Ramlibacter pinisoli: one gene and its partner. The protein of the gene in region 2 interacts with the protein of the main gene of each other region in a pairwise test. Links are inferred from orthologs where the notes say so. Each region holds a gene or a part of one and is shown on either strand. Other genes may lie near its edges. The genes, in order: GON04_RS14235 and GON04_RS01550.

Region 1 (8,670 bases), on a different replicon or contig from region 2:
AACGGGATGTAGATCTGGCCGGTCTCGCGCACGCTGGTGTGCTGCACCTGCAGCCGCGGCAGGTAGCCCAGCTGCACCACCTGCTTGGTGACGCTGAACGCCCCGGTGATCAGGGCCTGCGACGCGATCACCGTGGCGGCAGTGGCCAGCACCACCAGCGGCAGCAGCGCCCAGTCGGGCGCCATCATGTAGAACGGGTTCTTCACCGCGTCGGGATTCTCGAGCAGCAGCGCGCCCTGGCCGAAGTAGTTCATGGTCAGCGCCGGCATGACGACGGAGAACCAGGCCAGCCGGATCGGCTGCTTGCCGAAGTGGCCCAGGTCGGCGTAGAGCGCCTCGGCGCCGGTCACGCACAGCACCACCGCCCCGAGGATGACGAAGGTGGTGCCCGGGTGGTGCCACATGAACAGCACCGCGTGGTGCGGGCTCAGGGCCACCAGGATCTCGGGATGGCGCACGATGTTGGAGACGCCCAGCACGGCGATCACGACGAACCAGACGACGGTGATCGGGCCGAAGAACTTGCCGATGCCGGCGGTGCCGCGCTTTTGCACCGCGAACAGGCCGAACAGGATCACCAGCGTGATCGGGATCACGCCCTCCTTGAAGCGCGGCGACACCACCTCCAGGCCCTCGACCGCCGACAGCACCGAGATCGCCGGCGTGATGACGCCGTCGCCGTAGAACAGCGAGCTGCCGAAGATGCCGACCGCCAGCAGCACCCTGCGCAGCTTGGGCTTTTCCTTCACCGCCTGCGATGCCAGCGCCAGCATCGCGATCAGGCCGCCCTCGCCGTGGTTATCGGCGCGCAGCACCAGCACCACGTACTTGAGCGAGACGATGACCGTCAGCGTCCAGAAGAAGATCGACAGGATGCCGTACACGTTGGCCATCGTGAACGGCACGTGGCCGGAGCCGAAGACCTCCTTGACGGCGTACAGGACGCTGGTGCCGATGTCGCCGTAGACGACGCCGATGGCGGCGAGGGTCAGCGCCGCGAGCGAGGATTTCGAGCTCTGCACTAAGGTCCCCCGTCTTCGGGCCGCGGGTGCGGCGGCGGGGGTTCCGGTTCCTTTGGGGACGCTATTGTGCGCCGCTCACCTGCGCCCGTCGCGCCTTTTGTTGCAGCGCAGCAACTGGCGCCGGCCGATCAGTCGTAGGTCTCTGCCTCGGGGTCGGTGGCCTCGAGTTCGTAGCTCGCCGCTAGCATCGCCAGCCGGCCGATCACGCCGTACATGTAGAACCGGTTGGGCGCGCTGGCACCCGGCTTCTCACCCGGCTGAGGTAAGCGCGTACTCTCGGCGAACGCCAGTGGCACGTAGCCGGCGCCCGGCGCATTGAGGTTCTCGTCGATGCCGCGCTCGGGGTGCACGCGATAGAAGCCGCCGACCACGTAGCGGTCCATCATGTAGACCACCGGTTCGGCCACCGCGTCGTGGATGCGCTCGTACGTCTGCACCCCTTCCTGGATGATGACGTCGTGCACCTCCTGGCCGTCCTTGGCGACCGCCATCTTGTTCTTGGTGCGACGGTTGAGCTGGTCCAGGTCCTTCACGTCGCGCACGGTCATGATGCCCATGCCGTAGGTGCCGTTGTCGGCCTTGACGATGACGAACGGCTTCTCGTTGATGCCGTATTCCTTGTACTTCTTGCGCACCCGCGTGAGCAGGGCATCGACGTTGGTGGTCAGGCAGTCCATGCCCGCACCGGAGGCGAAATCGATCTCGCCGCACTTGTTGAACATCGGGTTGATCAGCCACGGGTCGATGCCCAGCAGCTTGCCGAAGCGCTTGGACACCTCCTCGTAGCTCTGGAAGTGGCGGCTCTTGCGCCGCACCGACCAGCCGGCGTGCAGCGGCGGCAGCAGGTACTGCTCGTGCAGGTCCTCCAGGATGCCGGGGGCGCCGGCCGACAGGTCGTTGTTGAGCAGGATGGTGCAGGGATCGAAGTCCTTCAGCCCCAGGCGGTGCCGGCTGCGCACCACCGGTTCGAGCACGACCGACTCGCCGGTGGGCAGGTTGAAGGTGGTCGGCTCCTTGATCTCCGGGCTGATCGAGCCGATGCGCACGTTCAGGCCCGCCATGTGGAAGATGCGCTTCAACTGCAGCACGTTGGACAGGTAGAACGTGTTGCGGGTGTGGTTCTCCGGGATCACCAGCAGGTTCTTGGCCTCGGGGCAGATCTTCTCGATGGCCGCCATCGCCGACTGCACCGCCAGCGGCAGCATCTCGGTGGTGAGGTTGTTCCAGCCGCCCGGGAACAGGTTGGTGTCGACCGGGGCCAGCTTGAAGCCGGCGTTGCGCACGTCGACCGAGGTGTAGAACGGCGGCGTGTGCTCCATCCACTCGAGCCGGAACCAGCGCTCGATGGCCGGCATCGACTCCAGGATGCGCTGCTCGAGTTCGTTGATCGGACCCGTGAGGGCGGTGATGAGATGCGGAACCATGGGAGCCCTCGAGGACGGCCTCGCGCCGTGGGTGAATTGTAGGAAGCTGGGGACGCGGCCGGCGCTTGCAAGGCGCGGCCGTGGCGGCGTCAGCTCTGGCGTGCCAGCGGCAGGTTCAGCAACAGGTTCTGCGGCTTGAGCCGCAGGCGCTGGCCCTCGTCCATCGCCATCGCCAGCCAGACCGGGTGCCCGGCGACCTCGGGCCGCAGCACGTGCGGGTCGGCGAACTCGAGCCGGAACAGGCACAGCATGCGCCGGCCCTGGGCCTCGTCGACGTCCTCGCCGCGGTACAGGGCGTTGAGCACCGCCGTGGCCTGCGCGTCCAGGCCGACGTGCCAGACCCACTGGTCCTCGTCGATCTCGCGCGCCACCTCCACCCGCACCCGCACGCCCAGGAAGTGCCCGATCCAGCGCTCGATCACCTCGCACAGGGCGGCCAGCGCCGGCTGGCCGTGATTGAGCTGCACCACCAGGTCGTGCGCCTCGCTGCGCTCCCAGTACTGGCCGGCGTTGGCCTCGCCCAGCACGTCGAGCTCGGCCTCGCGCGGCGTCGCGCCGGCCTGCCGCAGCAGGTCGACCAGCGAGCCGGGCGTGGCGGCCAGCGCCTGGCTCTCCACCGTCTCCTCGTCGGCCGCCATCACCTGGCCGTCGCCCTGGACGGCGATGCGCTGGGGCCGGAACAGCAGTTCGGCGGCGCGGGCCTGGAACGGCGTCGCGTCCTCGCCCAGCACCTGCCGCAGCAGCACCTGCGTGAGCTGGTGCACCAGCAGCGGCGGCACGTCGACGTCGCGCTGGAACAGCTGCAGGTAGCTGCCCTCGAGCGTCGGCCGCGCCAGCAGGCGCTCGCGGAAGCGCAGCCAGACGGCGTAGTTGTCCGCCGCATCGGGGTCGGCCAGGGCGGCCAGCCGCGCCGTCCCGACCGCCTGGCGCGGCTGCGCCAGCAGCTCCTGGTGCAGCGCGCGTTCGGCGGCGCAGGACTCGGGCAGCGGCGCCAGTTCGGGGCGCTGCAGCAGGTGGCGCAGGAAGTCGTCGGTGACGACCAGCTGGCCGTCGGCATCGGAGCGCAGGAACTGCCAGCCGCAGCCGGGCCAATAGTCAGCCATCGGGGCGGTCAGGTGCGCACTTCGCCCTGGCCGAGCACCACCCACTTCAGCGAGGTCAGGCCTTCGATGCCGACCGGGCCGCGGGCGTGGAACTTGTCGGTGCTGATGCCGATCTCGGCGCCCAGCCCGTACTCGAAGCCGTCGGCGAAGCGGGTGCTCGCGTTGACCATCACGCTGGCCGAATCGACCTCGCGCAGGAAGCGCTGGGCGTGCACGTGGTCGCGCGTGACGATGGCGTCGGTGTGGTGGCTGCTGTAGCGGTTGATGTGGGCGATGGCCTCGTCCAGACCGGCCACCATCTTGATGCTGATGATGGGCGCCAGGTACTCCTCGGACCAGTCCTGCTCGGTGGCCGGCCGCACGTCGGCGCCGCCGACGCGGGCCAGGATGGCGGCCGCCTCGGGGTCGCAGCGCATCTCGACGCCCTTGGCCGCATACACCGCGCCGATGGCCGGCAGGAAGTCGGCGGCGACGGCGCGCGCCACCAGCAGGCCCTCGCTGGCGTTGCAGGGGCTGTACTTCTGGGTCTTGGCGTTGTCGGCGATGGTGACCGCCATCGCCACGTCGCAGGGGTCGTCAACGTAGACGTGGCAGTTGCCGTCCAGGTGCTTGATGACCGGCACCCTGGCGTCGCGGCTGATGCGCTCGATCAGGCCCTTGCCGCCGCGCGGGATGATGACGTCGACGTACTGCGGCATGGCGATCAGCTGGCCGACCGCCTCGCGGTCGGTGGTCTGCACCAGTTGCACCGCGTCCTCGGGCAGGCCGGCGTCGGCCAGCGCGGCGCGCACCAGGCGGGCCAGCGCCCGGTTGGAGTCGATCGCCTCCGAGCCGCCGCGCAGGATGCAGGCGTTGCCGCTCTTGATCGACAGGCTGGCGGCCTCGATCGTCACGTTGGGGCGGCTTTCGTAGACCATGCCGAACACGCCGAGCGGCACGCGCATCTGGCCGACGCGGATGCCGCTGGGCTGCTGGGTCATGCCGCGGATCTCGCCGATGATGTCCGGCATCGCGGCCAGCTGCTCGCAGCCCTGCGCCAGCGTCTCCAGGATCTTCGGCGTGAGCCGCAGCCGATCGACCATCGGCGCGGCGAGGCCGGCGGCCTGGGCCCGCTCGAGGTCGCGGGCGTTGTCGGCGGCCAGCGCCTCGCCCGAGGCGCGCAGCCGGACGGCGATGCCCCGCAGCACCGCGTTCTTCTCGGCGGCGCTGGCGGCGGACAGGCGCGCGCTGGCCTGGCGCGCCTGCCGGCCCAGCGCCTGCATGTAGTCGGGCAGGTCGAGCGGCGCCGGGCCGCCCCTGGCCGCGAGGGCCTCGTCGGGGGGCAGCGCAGCGGCACCGGCCGCCAGCGTGGAGGCGTTCGTTCTTGCGTTCACGCCGGGATTTTCCCACGCGGGGATGGCCCCTGCTGGGCCCCGCATTCCTGGCACAGCTGCAGGGCCAGGCGCTGCAGCGCCTGCCAGCCGTCGGTCGGCCAGCCGGGCGCCTTCAGGCCCTTGACGATGCCGTCGACCACGTGCGCGCCGTGCAGCAGGTTGTCCAGCGCGGTGGCCGACAGGCGCGGCAGGACGCGCTCGAACAGGCGCTCCTTCAGGCCCCACACGCGCTGCTCGCGCAGCGCCACCGGCAGCGGCCGGCCCTCGCCCATCGCGTCCCGGACCCGCTTGAGGGCGCGGATGTCCTCGGCCAGGGTGTAGTGCACCAGCACCTCGGCCTCGCCCTCGGCCTGCAGGCCGTCCAGCATGCGCTGCACGCGCGCGACCTGGCCGCCCAGCACGGCCTCCGACAGCTTGAAGACATCGTAGCGGGCCACGTTGAGGACTGCGCTCTCGACCTGCTCGAACGACAGCTCGCCCCCCGGGTACAGCAGCCCCAGCTTCTGGATCTCCTGGTGCGCCGCCAGCAGGTTGCCCTCGACCCGGTCGGCGAAGAACTGCAGCGTGCGCTGGCCCTCCTCGCCGCCGCGCACGCGCTGGTCCTGGCGGCCCAGGCGCTGGGCGATCCACTGCGGCAGCGCGCCGCGTTCGATCGGGTCGAGCTGGATGGTCACGCCGAAGTTCTCCAGCGCGCCGAACCAGGCGCCGCCGCGCGTCATCTTGTCCAGCCGCGGCAGCAGCACCAGGGTCAGCGTGCTGTCGTTGCCCTGGGCGTCCTGGGCCAGCTGCTGCAGCGCCGGGCTGCCCTCCTTGCCGGGCTTGCCGGTCGGGATGCGGATCTCGACGATCTGGCGCTCGGCGAACAGGCTGAGCGAGCCGCCCGCCGCCAGCACCTCGCTCCAGTCGAAGTGCGCGCCGGCCACCGTGTGCACGGTGCGCTCGGTGTAGCCCTGCACGCGCGCCGCCGCGCGGATGGCGTCGGCCGCTTCCTGCACCAGCAGCGGCTCGTCGCCATGCAGGGTGTAGAGCGAGCGCAGCCCCTTCTGCAGGTGGGCGTTCAGCTGGGCGGCGGCAAGCTGCATGGCCGCGAGTTTAGTCGCGGCCGGCCCTCCAGGCCGCGACGGTGTCGCGGAAGATCGCGGTCGCGCGGTCGATCAGCGCGGCGCTGATCGTGAGCGGCGGCGCGAACCGGATCACCGTCTCGTGGGTCTCCTTGGACAGCACGCCGTTGCGCGCCAGCTGCTCGACCAGTCGGCGTGCGTTGCCGTGCGCCGGATCGATGTCGACGCCGACCCACAGGCCGCGCCCGCGCACGTCGCGGATCAGCGGCCCGGCTGCCTGCTGCACCTCCTGCAGGCGCTGCATCAGGTGCGGGCCGAGCTGGGCGGCGCGCTCGACCAGCCGCTCGTCCTCCAGCACCCGCAGGCCCTCGAGGGCGACCGCCGCCGCCAGCGCGTTGCCGCCGAAGGTGGAGCCGTGGCTGCCGGGATCGAACACGTCCATCACCGGCGCATCGGCCAGGAAGGCGCTGACCGGCAACAGGCCGGCGCCGAGCGCCTTGCCCAGGATCAGCGCGTCCGGGCGGATGCCTTCGTGCTCGAAGGCGAACCACTTGCCGGTGCGGCCCAGGCCGGCCTGCACCTCGTCGTCGACCAGCAGCACGCGGTGGGCCGTGCACCAGTCCCGCAGCTCGGCGAAGAAGCCCGGCGGCGGCAGCACAACGCCTGCCTCGCCCTGGATCGGCTCGACCAGCACGGCGCAGGTGTTGGGCGTGGCCGCCGCCCGCACGCTGGCCATGTCGCCGAAGTCGAAGTGACGGAAACCGGGTGCGAACGGGCCGAAACCGGCGCGGTACTCGGGCTCGCTGGAAAAGCCCACGATGGTGGTGGTGCGGCCGTGGAAGTTGTTGCGCGCCACCAGGATCTCGGCCTGGCCGTCGGGGATTCCCTTGACGCGGTGGCCCCAGCGGCGGGCGCACTTGATCGCCGTCTCGACCGCCTCGGCGCCGGTGTTCATCGGCAGCGCTCGCTCGAAGCCGGCCAGCGTGCACAGCTTGGCCAGGAAGGGTCCGAGCGTGTTGCCGTGGTAGGCGCGCGAGGTGACGGCGACCTTGTGCAGCTGGCGCTGCGCTGCGGCGACGACGCGCGGGTGCAGGTGGCCGTGGCTGACGGCCGAATAGGCGCCCATCATGTCGATGTACTCGCGCCCCTCGACGTCCCAGACCAGGCAGTCGAGGGCGCGGTCGACCACGACCGGCACCGGGTGGTAGTTGCGGGCACCGAACCGCGCCTCGAGGGCGACGAAGTCCTGGCTGCCGGGTCCGACCTGGCTGTCCATGGCGGCTCTCCTCGGGGACGCAGCCCCGGTTGAGTCACTCTAGGCCGGCACGGCCCGGGCCGGCGTCAGAGAACGCCTCGTCCGGCCGGATTTACAGGGACTTGATGGCGCCCAGGCGCCGCATCAACTGCTGCACCAAATCGTTCTGCATGTCGCGGTAGAGCAGGCCTTCCTCGGCCTCCTTGGCCAGCACCGCGGTTTCGTTGAAGCTGATGTCCCGCTGCTGCAGCAGCTCGGTCTCGGGAATGAGTTCCTTGCCCTGCGGCGTGCGCAGCTTGAACTTCATCCGGATGCGCAGCTGCAGCTCGCGCACCTGGCCGGAGGCGTTCACGCCCACCACCACCCGCTCGCGCCGCTCCTCCGGCACGTCGAGGATGACCTGCGCCTGGTCGGGCCGCCCGCTCAGGGGCAGCACCTGCATCTCGGGCACCGAGGACAGGTTGCGCCGCAGGTCGGTCGACACCGCCGAGCCGGAGGTGATGAGGATGGACTTGAAGGCGAAGTCAGGCGCCCGGCGCAGCTCGAAGCCGCAGCCGGCGAGGACGGCGGGCGCGACGGCCAGCAGCAGGCGGCGCCGCATCACACGACCAGGTTGACCAGCCGGCCCGGCACGATGATGACTTTCTTGGGCGTCGCGCCGGCGGCGAACTTCTGGTAGCCCTCGCTGGCCAGCGCCACCCGCTCGATCTCGGCCTTGTCGGCCGTGGCCGGCACGGAGATGGTGCCGCGGTGCTTGCCATTGACCTGCAGCACCAGCTCGACCTCCTCCTGCACCAGCGCCTGTTCGTCGATGCGCGGCCAGGGCGCGTCGAGCAGGTCGCCGTGCAGCGTCTCGTAGCCGAGCTGCTGCCACAGCGTGTGGGTCAGGTGCGGCGTGACCGGGTACAGCACCCGCAGCAGGATGCCGAAGCCCTCGGCCCGGGCGGCGTCGGCGCCGGCGTCGCCGGAGCCCTTGTCGTCCTCCAGTGCGTTGAGGATCTTCATCGCGCCCGAGACCACGGTGTTGTACTGCATGCGGGCGTAGTCGTAGTCGACCTGCTTGAGCACCGCGTGCACCTCGCGCCGCAGGGCCTTGGCCGGCTTGCCCAGGCCGGCCAGGTTGCGCAGCGCCTTGGCCTGGCCGGCGACGGCGTCGCCCTGCGCCAGCCGGTGGCCGAACGCCCAGACCCGGCGCAGGAAGCGGTAGCTGCCTTCCAGCGCGGCGTCGTTCCACTCCAGCGTGGCCTCGGGCGGGGCGGTGAACATGGTGTACAGGCGCGCGGTGTCGGCGCCGTACTTCTCGATCAGGTCCTGCGGGTCGACGCCGTTGTTCTTGGACTTGGACATCGTGGTCCAGCCCTCGTAGGCCACCGGCTTGCCGTCGGCCCGGGCGGTGGCCGAGACCACCTTGGCGTGCTCGTCGCGCACGATG
Region 2 (8,678 bases):
CGCGCCTTCGGGCGACAGCAGCCAGCCGGCGCCGACGGCCACCAGCATCAGGGCGACGATGGTGGACACGGTCCGCCGGGCCCGCCCGGCCGGTCGCAGCAGGCCCAGCAACCGGAACAGCAGCAGGCCCAGGATGCCGGCGCAGACCGCGGCCGCGTGGGCCTGCAGCCGCATCAGCGTGGCGGGGTCGTCGACGGGCACCCACCCCAGGTAGAGCAGCACGTAGGCGGCCGAGAGCGCCGCGGCCAGGGACCCGGTGAGCGCCACCCGGCGGGCGGAGCGGGTGAAGGCCAGCAATGCGGCGGCCAGTGCCAGGCTCACGGCACCGAAAAACCCGCCCCAGCAACCGATCGCCACGGGATCCAAACGCGACGCTCCCCCACCCTGCGGCCCCAGCGGCCAAGCGTGGGCGGTACCTTACACTGTTCTGCTCACCAGTTCCGTGCTGCCCCTGTCACAGCTGTCATCGCCGACGATGTCCACCGTCTTCAATTTCACGTTCGTGCCCTGGTTCCGGTCGGTGGCGCCGTACATCCACATGCACCGCGGCAAGACGTTCGTGGTGGGCGTCGCCGGCGAGGCCATCGCGGCCGGCAAGCTGCAGGCCATCGCGCAGGACCTGGCCCTGATCCAGAGCATGGGCGTGAAGGTGGTGCTGGTGCACGGCTTCCGCCCGCAGGTGAACGAGCAGCTCAAGGCCAAGGGCCATGCCGCCCGCTATTCGCATGGCATGCGCATCACCGACGAGGTGGCGCTCGACTGCGCCCAGGAGGCCGCCGGCCAGCTGCGCTACGAGATCGAGGCCGCCTTCAGCATGGGCCTGCCCAACACGCCGATGGCGGGCGCCACCGTGCGCGTGATCTCGGGCAACTTCATCACGGCGCGCCCGGTGGGCATCGTCGATGGAGTGGACTTCCAGCATTCGGGGCTGGTGCGCAAGGTCGACGTGGGCGGCATCCGCCGCACCCTGGACCACGGCGCCATGGTGCTGCTGTCGCCGTTCGGGTTCTCGCCGACCGGCGAAGCCTTCAACCTGACGATGGAAGAAGTGGCGACCAGCGTGGCCATCGCGCTACAGGCCGACAAGCTGGTGTTCCTGACCGAGATCCCGGGCGTGCGGGTGCACCCCGGCGAGCCCGAGTCGGACGACAACCCGATCGACACCGAGCTGCCGCTGGCCACCGCCGAGCGACTCCTTGCCCAGCTGCCCAACCCGCAGCAGCCGACCGACACCGCCTTCTACCTGCAGCACTGCGCCAAGGCCTGCAAGGCCGGCGTGGAGCGCAGCCACATCCTGCCGTTCGCGGTCGACGGCTCGCTGCTGCTGGAGATCTATGTGCACGACGGCATCGGCACCATGGTCATCGACGAGAAGCTGGAGAACCTGCGCGAGGCCACGGCCGAGGACATCGGCGGCATCCTGCAGCTGATCGAGCCGTTCGAGCGCGATGGCACCCTGGTGCGGCGCGAGCGCACCGAGATCGAACGCGACATCGCCAACTACAGCATCATCGAACACGACGGCGTGATCTTCGCGTGCGCCGCCCTCTACCCCTATCCCGAGGCCCGCACCGGCGAAATGGCGGCGCTCACGGTGTCGCCGCAAAGCCAGGGCCAGGGCGACGGCGAGAAGATCCTCAAGCGGGTGGAGCAGCGCGCCAAGGCCATGGGCCTGGAGAGCATCTTCGTGCTCACCACGCGCACCATGCACTGGTTCCTGAAGCGCGGGTTCGTCCAGGTCGAACCGGACTGGCTGCCGGAAGCGCGCAAGCGCAAGTACAACTGGGACCGGCGGTCGATGGTGTTCGTGAAGAAGCTGGTCTAGGGAAACGCCGCCTGGCCGAGGGGACGCGTTCCGGAACGACTGGGACGGTGTTCGTGGGCCCGGGGGCGCGACAGGTGGTGCCTGGCAGGGCCTCATGGTGTGCCGGTCGCGGCTTTGCTTCGCTCGCCGCGACTGCGCTGCGCCTAGCACCGGGCCGGGCTTGCCGGCTCCAACTCACTGCGCGCTACGCGCTCCGTTCAGACAAGGAGCCGGAGCCAGTTCACGATGCGCGCTGGCGCGCGCTCCGCCCGGCCCGGTTCGTCTCCGCCGCCCCACAAATCGACCCTGCCAGGCACCACCTGCCGCGTGGACAGGCTCTGCTCGATCAAGAAGGGGTGAACCGGCGCCCTGCCCCTGGTTACACCCCATGCGGGCTTGACGACTCTCTGGGTCCGGCGTGCGACGACCACTTCGGGCGGGCGATCCTGGCACGATGCCCCTACCCCGGCATTGCGGGCTCGACCCGCAATCCATCTCCCGAACGCAATTCCGCTGCGGCCTCATTCCGGAGATGGATGCCGGGTCAAGCCCGGCATGACGGCCCACTTCACCGCGTCCGCGCCCATATGGCGCAGGCCGACCGGCGTGGCCTCGTTGCTGTGCGCGGCCACGGCACCTTCAAGCTCCGCCCCCTCTCCCCCCCCGGGGGAGAGGGTTGGGGTGAGGGGGTTTCCTGCTTGGGAAAGCGTCAAGTGCGTGCGTACGCGGCGTGGCGCTTTCCGAGGGTGGTGACAACCACCCCGAGGAACACGAGCGCAAACGCCAAGAACGCAACAAACGACCAGTTAGCGATCGACCCGCCCAGGAACGTCCAGTCGATCTTGGTGCAGTCGCCGCTGCCCTTGAAGATCATCGGCACCGCGCGCTTGAGCGGGAAGGTCTCGATCATTCCGTAGAAGTCGCGGCCGCAGGACATGATCTCGGGCGGGTACCACTGCAGGAAGCTCTGGCGGGCGGCGACGAAGGCGCCGAAGCCGGAGAACAGCAGGCCCAGCACGCTGCCCGTCAGCCATGCGCCGCGGGAGCGGAAGATGGCCGTGAGGCCGGCCGCCAGGGCCACCAGGATGAGGGCGTAGCGCTGCACGATGCACATGGGACAAGGCTCGAGGCCGACCACGTGCTGCAGGTAGAGCGCGAAGGCGAGCATGCCCACGCAGGCGGCGCACACCAGCGCCAGCGTACGGCGCGGTGCCGCGAACAACCAATCGACCAACTTCTACCCCTCCTGCAACGGGAGCCGGTGGCCCGATGTCAGGCCGCCCCCTCGACGAACACCCGGGCGCGGCGCGGCGTCACCACCAGCGTCTCGCCCTCCTTGAACCCCAATTCCCTGAATTGTTGCGCAGGAATCTGGGCCTCGATGACCGCATCCTTGCCGCTGGGGTTGACGGGTTGGGTGTCGTCGGCGGGAATAAGTTCCAGCCGGGCAATGGGCCCGACGACGATCGCGCGACTGAGCTGGACCACGATGCCCCGGGCGCCGGGCGAATAGCGCTGCACGTCCAGGTCGTGCGGGCGCACGTAGGCGAAGGCCTTGGCGTTCTGCACGTCGGCATGCTCGGGCGCCTCGAGCTGCAGGCCTTCCAGGTGCACCTCGCCCTCGTGGGCGCGGCCGTGGAACATGTTCACGTCGCCCAGGAAGCCATAGACGAACGGGCTGGCGGGATGGTCCCAGACGTCCTGCGGCGAGCCGACCTGTTCGATGCGGCCGGCGTTCATCAGCACCACCCGGTCGGCCACCTCGAGGGCCTCTTCCTGGTCGTGCGTGACAAAGATACTGGTGACGTGCAACTCGTCGTGCAGCCGGCGCAGCCAGCGGCGCAGTTCCTTGCGCACCTTGGCGTCCAGCGCGCCGAACGGCTCGTCGAGCAGCAGCACCTTGGGCTCCACCGCCAGGGCGCGGGCCAGCGCGATGCGCTGGCGCTGGCCGCCGGACAGCTGCGACGGGAATCGGTCGGCCAGCCAGTCGAGCTGCACCAGGCCGAGCAGCTCGTGCACCTTCTGGCGGATCTGCGCCTCGGACGGGCGCTGGCCGCGCGGCTTCACGCGCAGGCCGAAGGCGACGTTCTCGAACACGGTCATGTGCCGGAACAGCGCGTAGTGCTGGAACACGAAGCCCACCTGCCGGTCGCGCACGTGCACGTCGGTGGTGTCCTCGCCGGCGAACAGGATGCTGCCCGCGTCGGCCGTCTCCAGGCCGGCGATGATGCGCAGCAGCGTGGTCTTGCCGCAGCCCGACGGGCCCAGCAGCGCGAGCAGTTCGCCCGAGCCGATGTCGAGCGACACGTCGCGCAGGGCATGGAAGTCGCCGAAGCGCTTGCTGACGTTGCGGATTTCGATGCTCATGGGAACGCTCTCGATAAGTTGGGAGAAAACGCCCTTACGCCGAGGGCGCAGAGGTCTTGCAGAAATCGCAGAAAAGACATGTCGATGATCTGGCCCCTTCCGCGTCTTCTGCGCTGTTTCTGCGCCTTCTGTGGAAGGGGGGCCGTTCCTTCATGCCTCAACTCACGGCAGCCTGAGGCCGTTCCATCGGCCCATCGGCCGCCGCGGCCATGGCGCGCTCGTGCTGCCACTCGGCAACGCTCTTGATCGCCAGGGTCACCACGGCCAGCAGGGCCAGCAGCGAGGCGACCGCGAACGCGGCGACCGACTGGTATTCGTTGTAGAGGATCTCGACGTGCAGCGGCATGGTGTTGGTCTGCCCGCGGATGTGGCCGGACACTACCGACACGGCGCCGAATTCGCCCATGGCGCGGGCGTTGCACAGGATCACGCCGTAGATCAGGCCCCACTTGATGTTGGGCAGGGTCACGTGCCAGAAGGTCTGCCAGCCGTTGGCCCCCAGCACGATGGCGGCCTGCTCCTCGTCGTTGCCCTGCGCCTGCATCAGCGGAATGAGCTCGCGGGCGATGAAGGGGAAGGTGACGAAGATGGTCGCCAGCACGATGCCGGGCACGGCGAACACGATCTTGATGTCGTGCGCGGCCAGCCAGGGCCCGAACCAGCCCTGCGCGCCGAAGATCAGCACGTAGATCAGGCCGGACACGACCGGCGACACCGAGAACGGCAGGTCGACCAGCGTGGTGAGGAAGGCCTTGCCGCGGAACTCGAACTTGGCGATGCACCAGGCCGCGGCGATGCCGAAGGCCAGGTTCAGCGGCACGGCGATGGCAGCGGTGATCAGCGTCAGGCGGATCGCCGCCCAGGCGTCGGGCTCGCGCAGCGCGTCGAGGTAGGCACCGGAGCCCTTGCGCAGCGCCTCGGTGAACACCGCCGCCAGCGGCAGCACCAGGAACAGCAGCAGGAACGCCAGCGCGACCCCGATCAGGGTCCACCGCACCCACGGCGCCTCGGTGGTGATGACGCGCTTGGTCGACAGGTTGCCGGTGCTCATGCCACCCCCTGCGTCTTGCGTTGCCAGGCCTGCAGCGCATTGATGACCAGCAGCAGCGCGAACGAGATGACCAGCATCACGGTGGCCACCGCGGTGGCGCCGGCGTAGTCGTATTGCTCCAGCTTGCCGATGATGATGAGCGGCGTGATCTCCGAGACCATGGGCATGTTGCCGGCGATGAAGATGACCGAGCCGTACTCCCCCACCGCCCGCGCGAACGCCATGGCGAAGCCGGTGAGCAGGGCCGGCAGGATGGCCGGCAGGATCACCCGGCTGAAGGTCTGCCAGCGGGTGGCGCCCAGGCACATGGCCGCCTCCTCCAGCTCGCGCTCGGTGTCTTCCAGCACGGGCTGCACGGTGCGCACCACGAAGGGCAGCCCGATGAAGATGAGGGCGATGACCACGCCGTTGGGGTTGAAGGCCAGCTTGATGCCCAGCGGCTCGAGGTACTGGCCGATCCAGCCGTTGCCGGCCAGCAGCGCGGTCAGCGAGATGCCGGCCACCGCCGTCGGCAGCGCGAACGGCAGGTCGACCAGCGCGTCGACGATCTTCTTGCCGGGGAAGGTGTAGCGCACCAGCACCCAGGCTACCAGCAGGCCGAAGAACACGTTGACGATGGCGGCGATGAAGGAGGCGCCGAACGTCAGGCGGTAGGACGCCATGACCCGCGGCGAGGAGACCGCGGCGACGAACTGGTCCCAGCTCAGGGTGAAGGTCTTGAAGACCAGCGCCGTGAGCGGGATGAGCACGATGAGGCCCAGGTACAGCAGCGTGTACCCGAGCGTGAGGTGGAAGCCCGGCAGCACCCGCTTGCTGCCGCCGCGGCTGCCCTTGGCCGCCGCTGGAAGGGGCGCGGCCAGACGCGCCGCGGAAGCCGACATGCGCTTACTTGACCGTGTAGATCTTGTCGAACTGGCCGCCGTCGTTGAAGTGCACCTTCTGCGCTTCGCCCAGCGAGCCGAACAGCTCCTGCACCGTGAACAGCTTCACCGGCTTGAAGGTCTTCTCGTACTTGGCCAGGATCTTGGGGTTGCGCGGGCGGATGGAATGCTTGGCGGCGATCTCCTGGCCCTCGTCGGAATACAGGAAGTTCAGGTAGGCCTTGGCGAGGTCGCCGGTGCCCTTCTTGGCCACCGTGCGCTCGACCACCGCCACCGGGTTCTCGGCCACGATGCTGGTGGACGGGTAGACCACGTCGACCTTGCCGTTGCCGAACTCGCGGTTGACCGACTCCACCTCGGATTCGAAGGTGATGAGCACGTCGCCGGTGTTGCGCTGCAGGAAGGCGGTGGTGGCATCGCGGCCGCCACGCGCCAGCACCGGCACGTTCTTGTACAGCTTGGTGAGGAACTCGCGTGCCTGGTCGTCGGTGCCGCCCTTCTTCTTCACCGAGCCCCACGCGGCCAGGTAGGCGTAGCGGCCGTTGCCGCCGGTCTTGGGGTTGACCACGACCACCTGCACGCCCGGCTTGACCAGGTCGTCCCAGTCCTTGATGCCCTTGGGGTTGCCCTCGCGCACCAGGAACAGCATGGTGCTGGTGGTGGGCGACGCGTTGTCGGGGAAGCGCTTGGACCAGTCCTTGGCCACCACGCCCTTCTCGGCCAGGAATTCGACGTCGGTGGTGGTGTTCATCGTCACCACGTCGGCGTCCAGGCCGTCGGCCACGGCGCGCGCCTGGGCACTGGAGCCGGCGTGCGACTGCTCGACCTTCACATCCTTGCCGGTCGCCTTCTTGTAGGCGGGAACGAAGGCCGCGTTGATGTCCTTGTAGAACTCGCGCGCAACGTCATAGGACACGTTCAGCAGCGTCTGCTGCGCCGAAGCCACGCCGCTGGCGGCCAGCAGGCCGGCGGCAAGGAGGGTCTTGATCTTGTTCGTCATGGTGCTTGGATGGGAAAAGCGCGAAACCGCCGATTTTCGCGTGCTTTCGGGAGACCCGCGGCGGCCGGGGCTCGCGGCGCGTTCAGCGGCCCGGCTGCGCGGTCAGCCGCAGGTACGGCGTGAGGGCGCGCCAGCCGCGGGGAAAGCGCCGGGTCAGCTCGGCGGGATCCTGCAGGCTGGGCAGGATGACCACGTCGTCGCCGTCGGTCCAGTCGGCCGGGGTGGCCACCTTGTGGCCGTCGGTCAGCTGCAGCGAATCGATGACGCGCAGGATCTCGGTGAAGTTGCGGCCGGTGCTGGCAGGGTACGTGAGCGTGGCGCGGATGACCTTCTTCGGGTCGATGATGAACACGCTGCGCACGGTGGCATTGGCCAGTGCGTTCGGGTGGATCATGTCGTACAGCAGCGCGACCTTGCGGTCGCCGTCGGCCAGGATCGGGAAGCCCACGGCCGCGCCCTGGGTCTCCTCGATGTCGCCCACCCACTGCCGGTGCGACTCGAGCGGATCGACGCTCACCGCGATGGGCTTGACGCCGCGCCGCGCGAACTCGCCGGCCAGCGCGGCCGTGCGGCCGAGCTCGGTGGTGCACACCGGCGTGAAGTCAGCCGGATGCGAGATCAGCACCACCCATGCGGCGCCTGCCCAGGCATGGAACGAGATCGGGCCCGAGGTGGAGTCCTGCTGGAAGTCGGGGGCGATATCGCCCAGCCGCAAGGTGGCCATGGATGCACATTCCGTATAAGGGGACTCGGAATTGTGGTGGCTGGGTTATGAAAACCCAACAACTGTCTGGTTGTTTGCTTATGCGGCCGCTCAGAGCAGCGGCCGTGCCTCGCGGGCGGCTTCCTGCAGCAGCGGCAACAGGTCGCGCTGCAGCGTCGGTGGCAGCAGGCGGTCGCGGGCCGTGACGACGTTCAGCGCCGCCACCACCCGGCCCTCCAGGTTGCGCAGCGGCACCGCCAGCGCGTGCACGCCCAGCTCGTGCTCCTCGCTGGCCACGCACCAGTCCTGTTCGCGCACCTGCGCCACCACCTCGCGCAGGCGCCGGGGGTCCGTCGTCGTGTGGGCCGTCAGCCGCGGCAGCTCGCGGCCGCGCAGCCAGGCGGCGAACTCGGCGCGCGGCCGGGCCGCCAGCAGCACCCGGCCGGTGGAGGTGGCATGGGCGGGCAGGCGCGCGCCCAGGTGCAGGCCGTAGGCCAGCAGGCGGGTCGGGCCGCTGCGGGCAATGATGACCACCTGGTCGCCGTCGAGCACCACGGCCGAGAACGCCTCGCCGGTGCGCGCGGCCAGCCGGTCGAGCGTGGGCTGGATGGCGCGCGGCAGGCGTGCCGAGGCCAGGTAGCTGCCGGAAAAGCGCAGCACCTTGGGCGACAGCCAGAAATGGCTGCCGTCGGTCTCCAGGTAGCCCAGGTGCGCCAGGGTCAGCAGGTGGCGGCGCGCGGCCGCGCGGGTGAGGCCGGCGCGCTGCGCGGCCAGGGTGGCGTTGAGGCGCTGGCGCTCGGTGTCGAAGCTCTCCAGCACGGCCAGGCCCTTGGCCATGCCCTCGATGAAGTCGGCGCGGGCGATCGGCATGG

The links.
Region 1: the proteins of GON04_RS01550 (region 2) and GON04_RS14235 interact in binary tests that used the Escherichia coli proteins (3 or more experiments, as listed by UniProt). The link is inferred for Ramlibacter pinisoli from one-to-one orthologs.

What each region holds. Positions count from the first base shown.
Region 1 is NZ_WSEL01000007.1:25,052-33,721, reverse strand. The notes cover bases 2,685-5,585. They hold GON04_RS14235 (glutamate-5-semialdehyde dehydrogenase), read right to left. Parts: upstream 4,812-5,585; coding sequence 3,558-4,811; downstream 2,685-3,557. Other genes in these bases: holA (DNA polymerase III subunit delta), read right to left, coding at 4,919-5,585; GON04_RS14240 (DUF6352 family protein), read right to left, coding at 2,685-3,549. In the rest of the region: GON04_RS14250 (KUP/HAK/KT family potassium transporter), read right to left, coding at 1-1,022; gshA (glutamate--cysteine ligase), read right to left, coding at 1,151-2,446; more of GON04_RS14240, read right to left, coding at 2,536-2,684; more of holA, read right to left, coding at 5,586-6,004; rocD (ornithine--oxo-acid transaminase), read right to left, coding at 6,015-7,259; GON04_RS14220 (LPS-assembly lipoprotein LptE), read right to left, coding at 7,351-7,842; leuS (leucine--tRNA ligase), read right to left, coding at 7,839-8,670. UniProt on the Escherichia coli protein: Catalyzes the NADPH-dependent reduction of L-glutamate 5-phosphate into L-glutamate 5-semialdehyde and phosphate. The product spontaneously undergoes cyclization to form 1-pyrroline-5-carboxylate.
Region 2 is NZ_WSEL01000003.1:77,537-86,214, forward strand. The notes cover bases 2,125-5,033. They hold GON04_RS01550 (sulfate/molybdate ABC transporter ATP-binding protein), read right to left. Parts: upstream 4,172-5,033; coding sequence 3,077-4,171; downstream 2,125-3,076. Other genes in these bases: GON04_RS01545 (disulfide bond formation protein B), read right to left, coding at 2,514-3,038; cysW (sulfate ABC transporter permease subunit CysW), read right to left, coding at 4,329-5,033. Outside these bases: GON04_RS01535 (diguanylate cyclase domain-containing protein), read right to left, coding at 1-321; argA (amino-acid N-acetyltransferase), read left to right, coding at 476-1,825; more of cysW, read right to left, coding at 5,034-5,222; sulfate ABC transporter permease subunit CysT, read right to left, coding at 5,219-6,103; GON04_RS01565 (sulfate ABC transporter substrate-binding protein), read right to left, coding at 6,108-7,103; GON04_RS01570 (peroxiredoxin), read right to left, coding at 7,186-7,827; GON04_RS01575 (IclR family transcriptional regulator domain-containing protein), read right to left, coding at 7,918-8,676. UniProt on the Escherichia coli protein: Part of the ABC transporter complex CysAWTP involved in sulfate/thiosulfate import. Responsible for energy coupling to the transport system.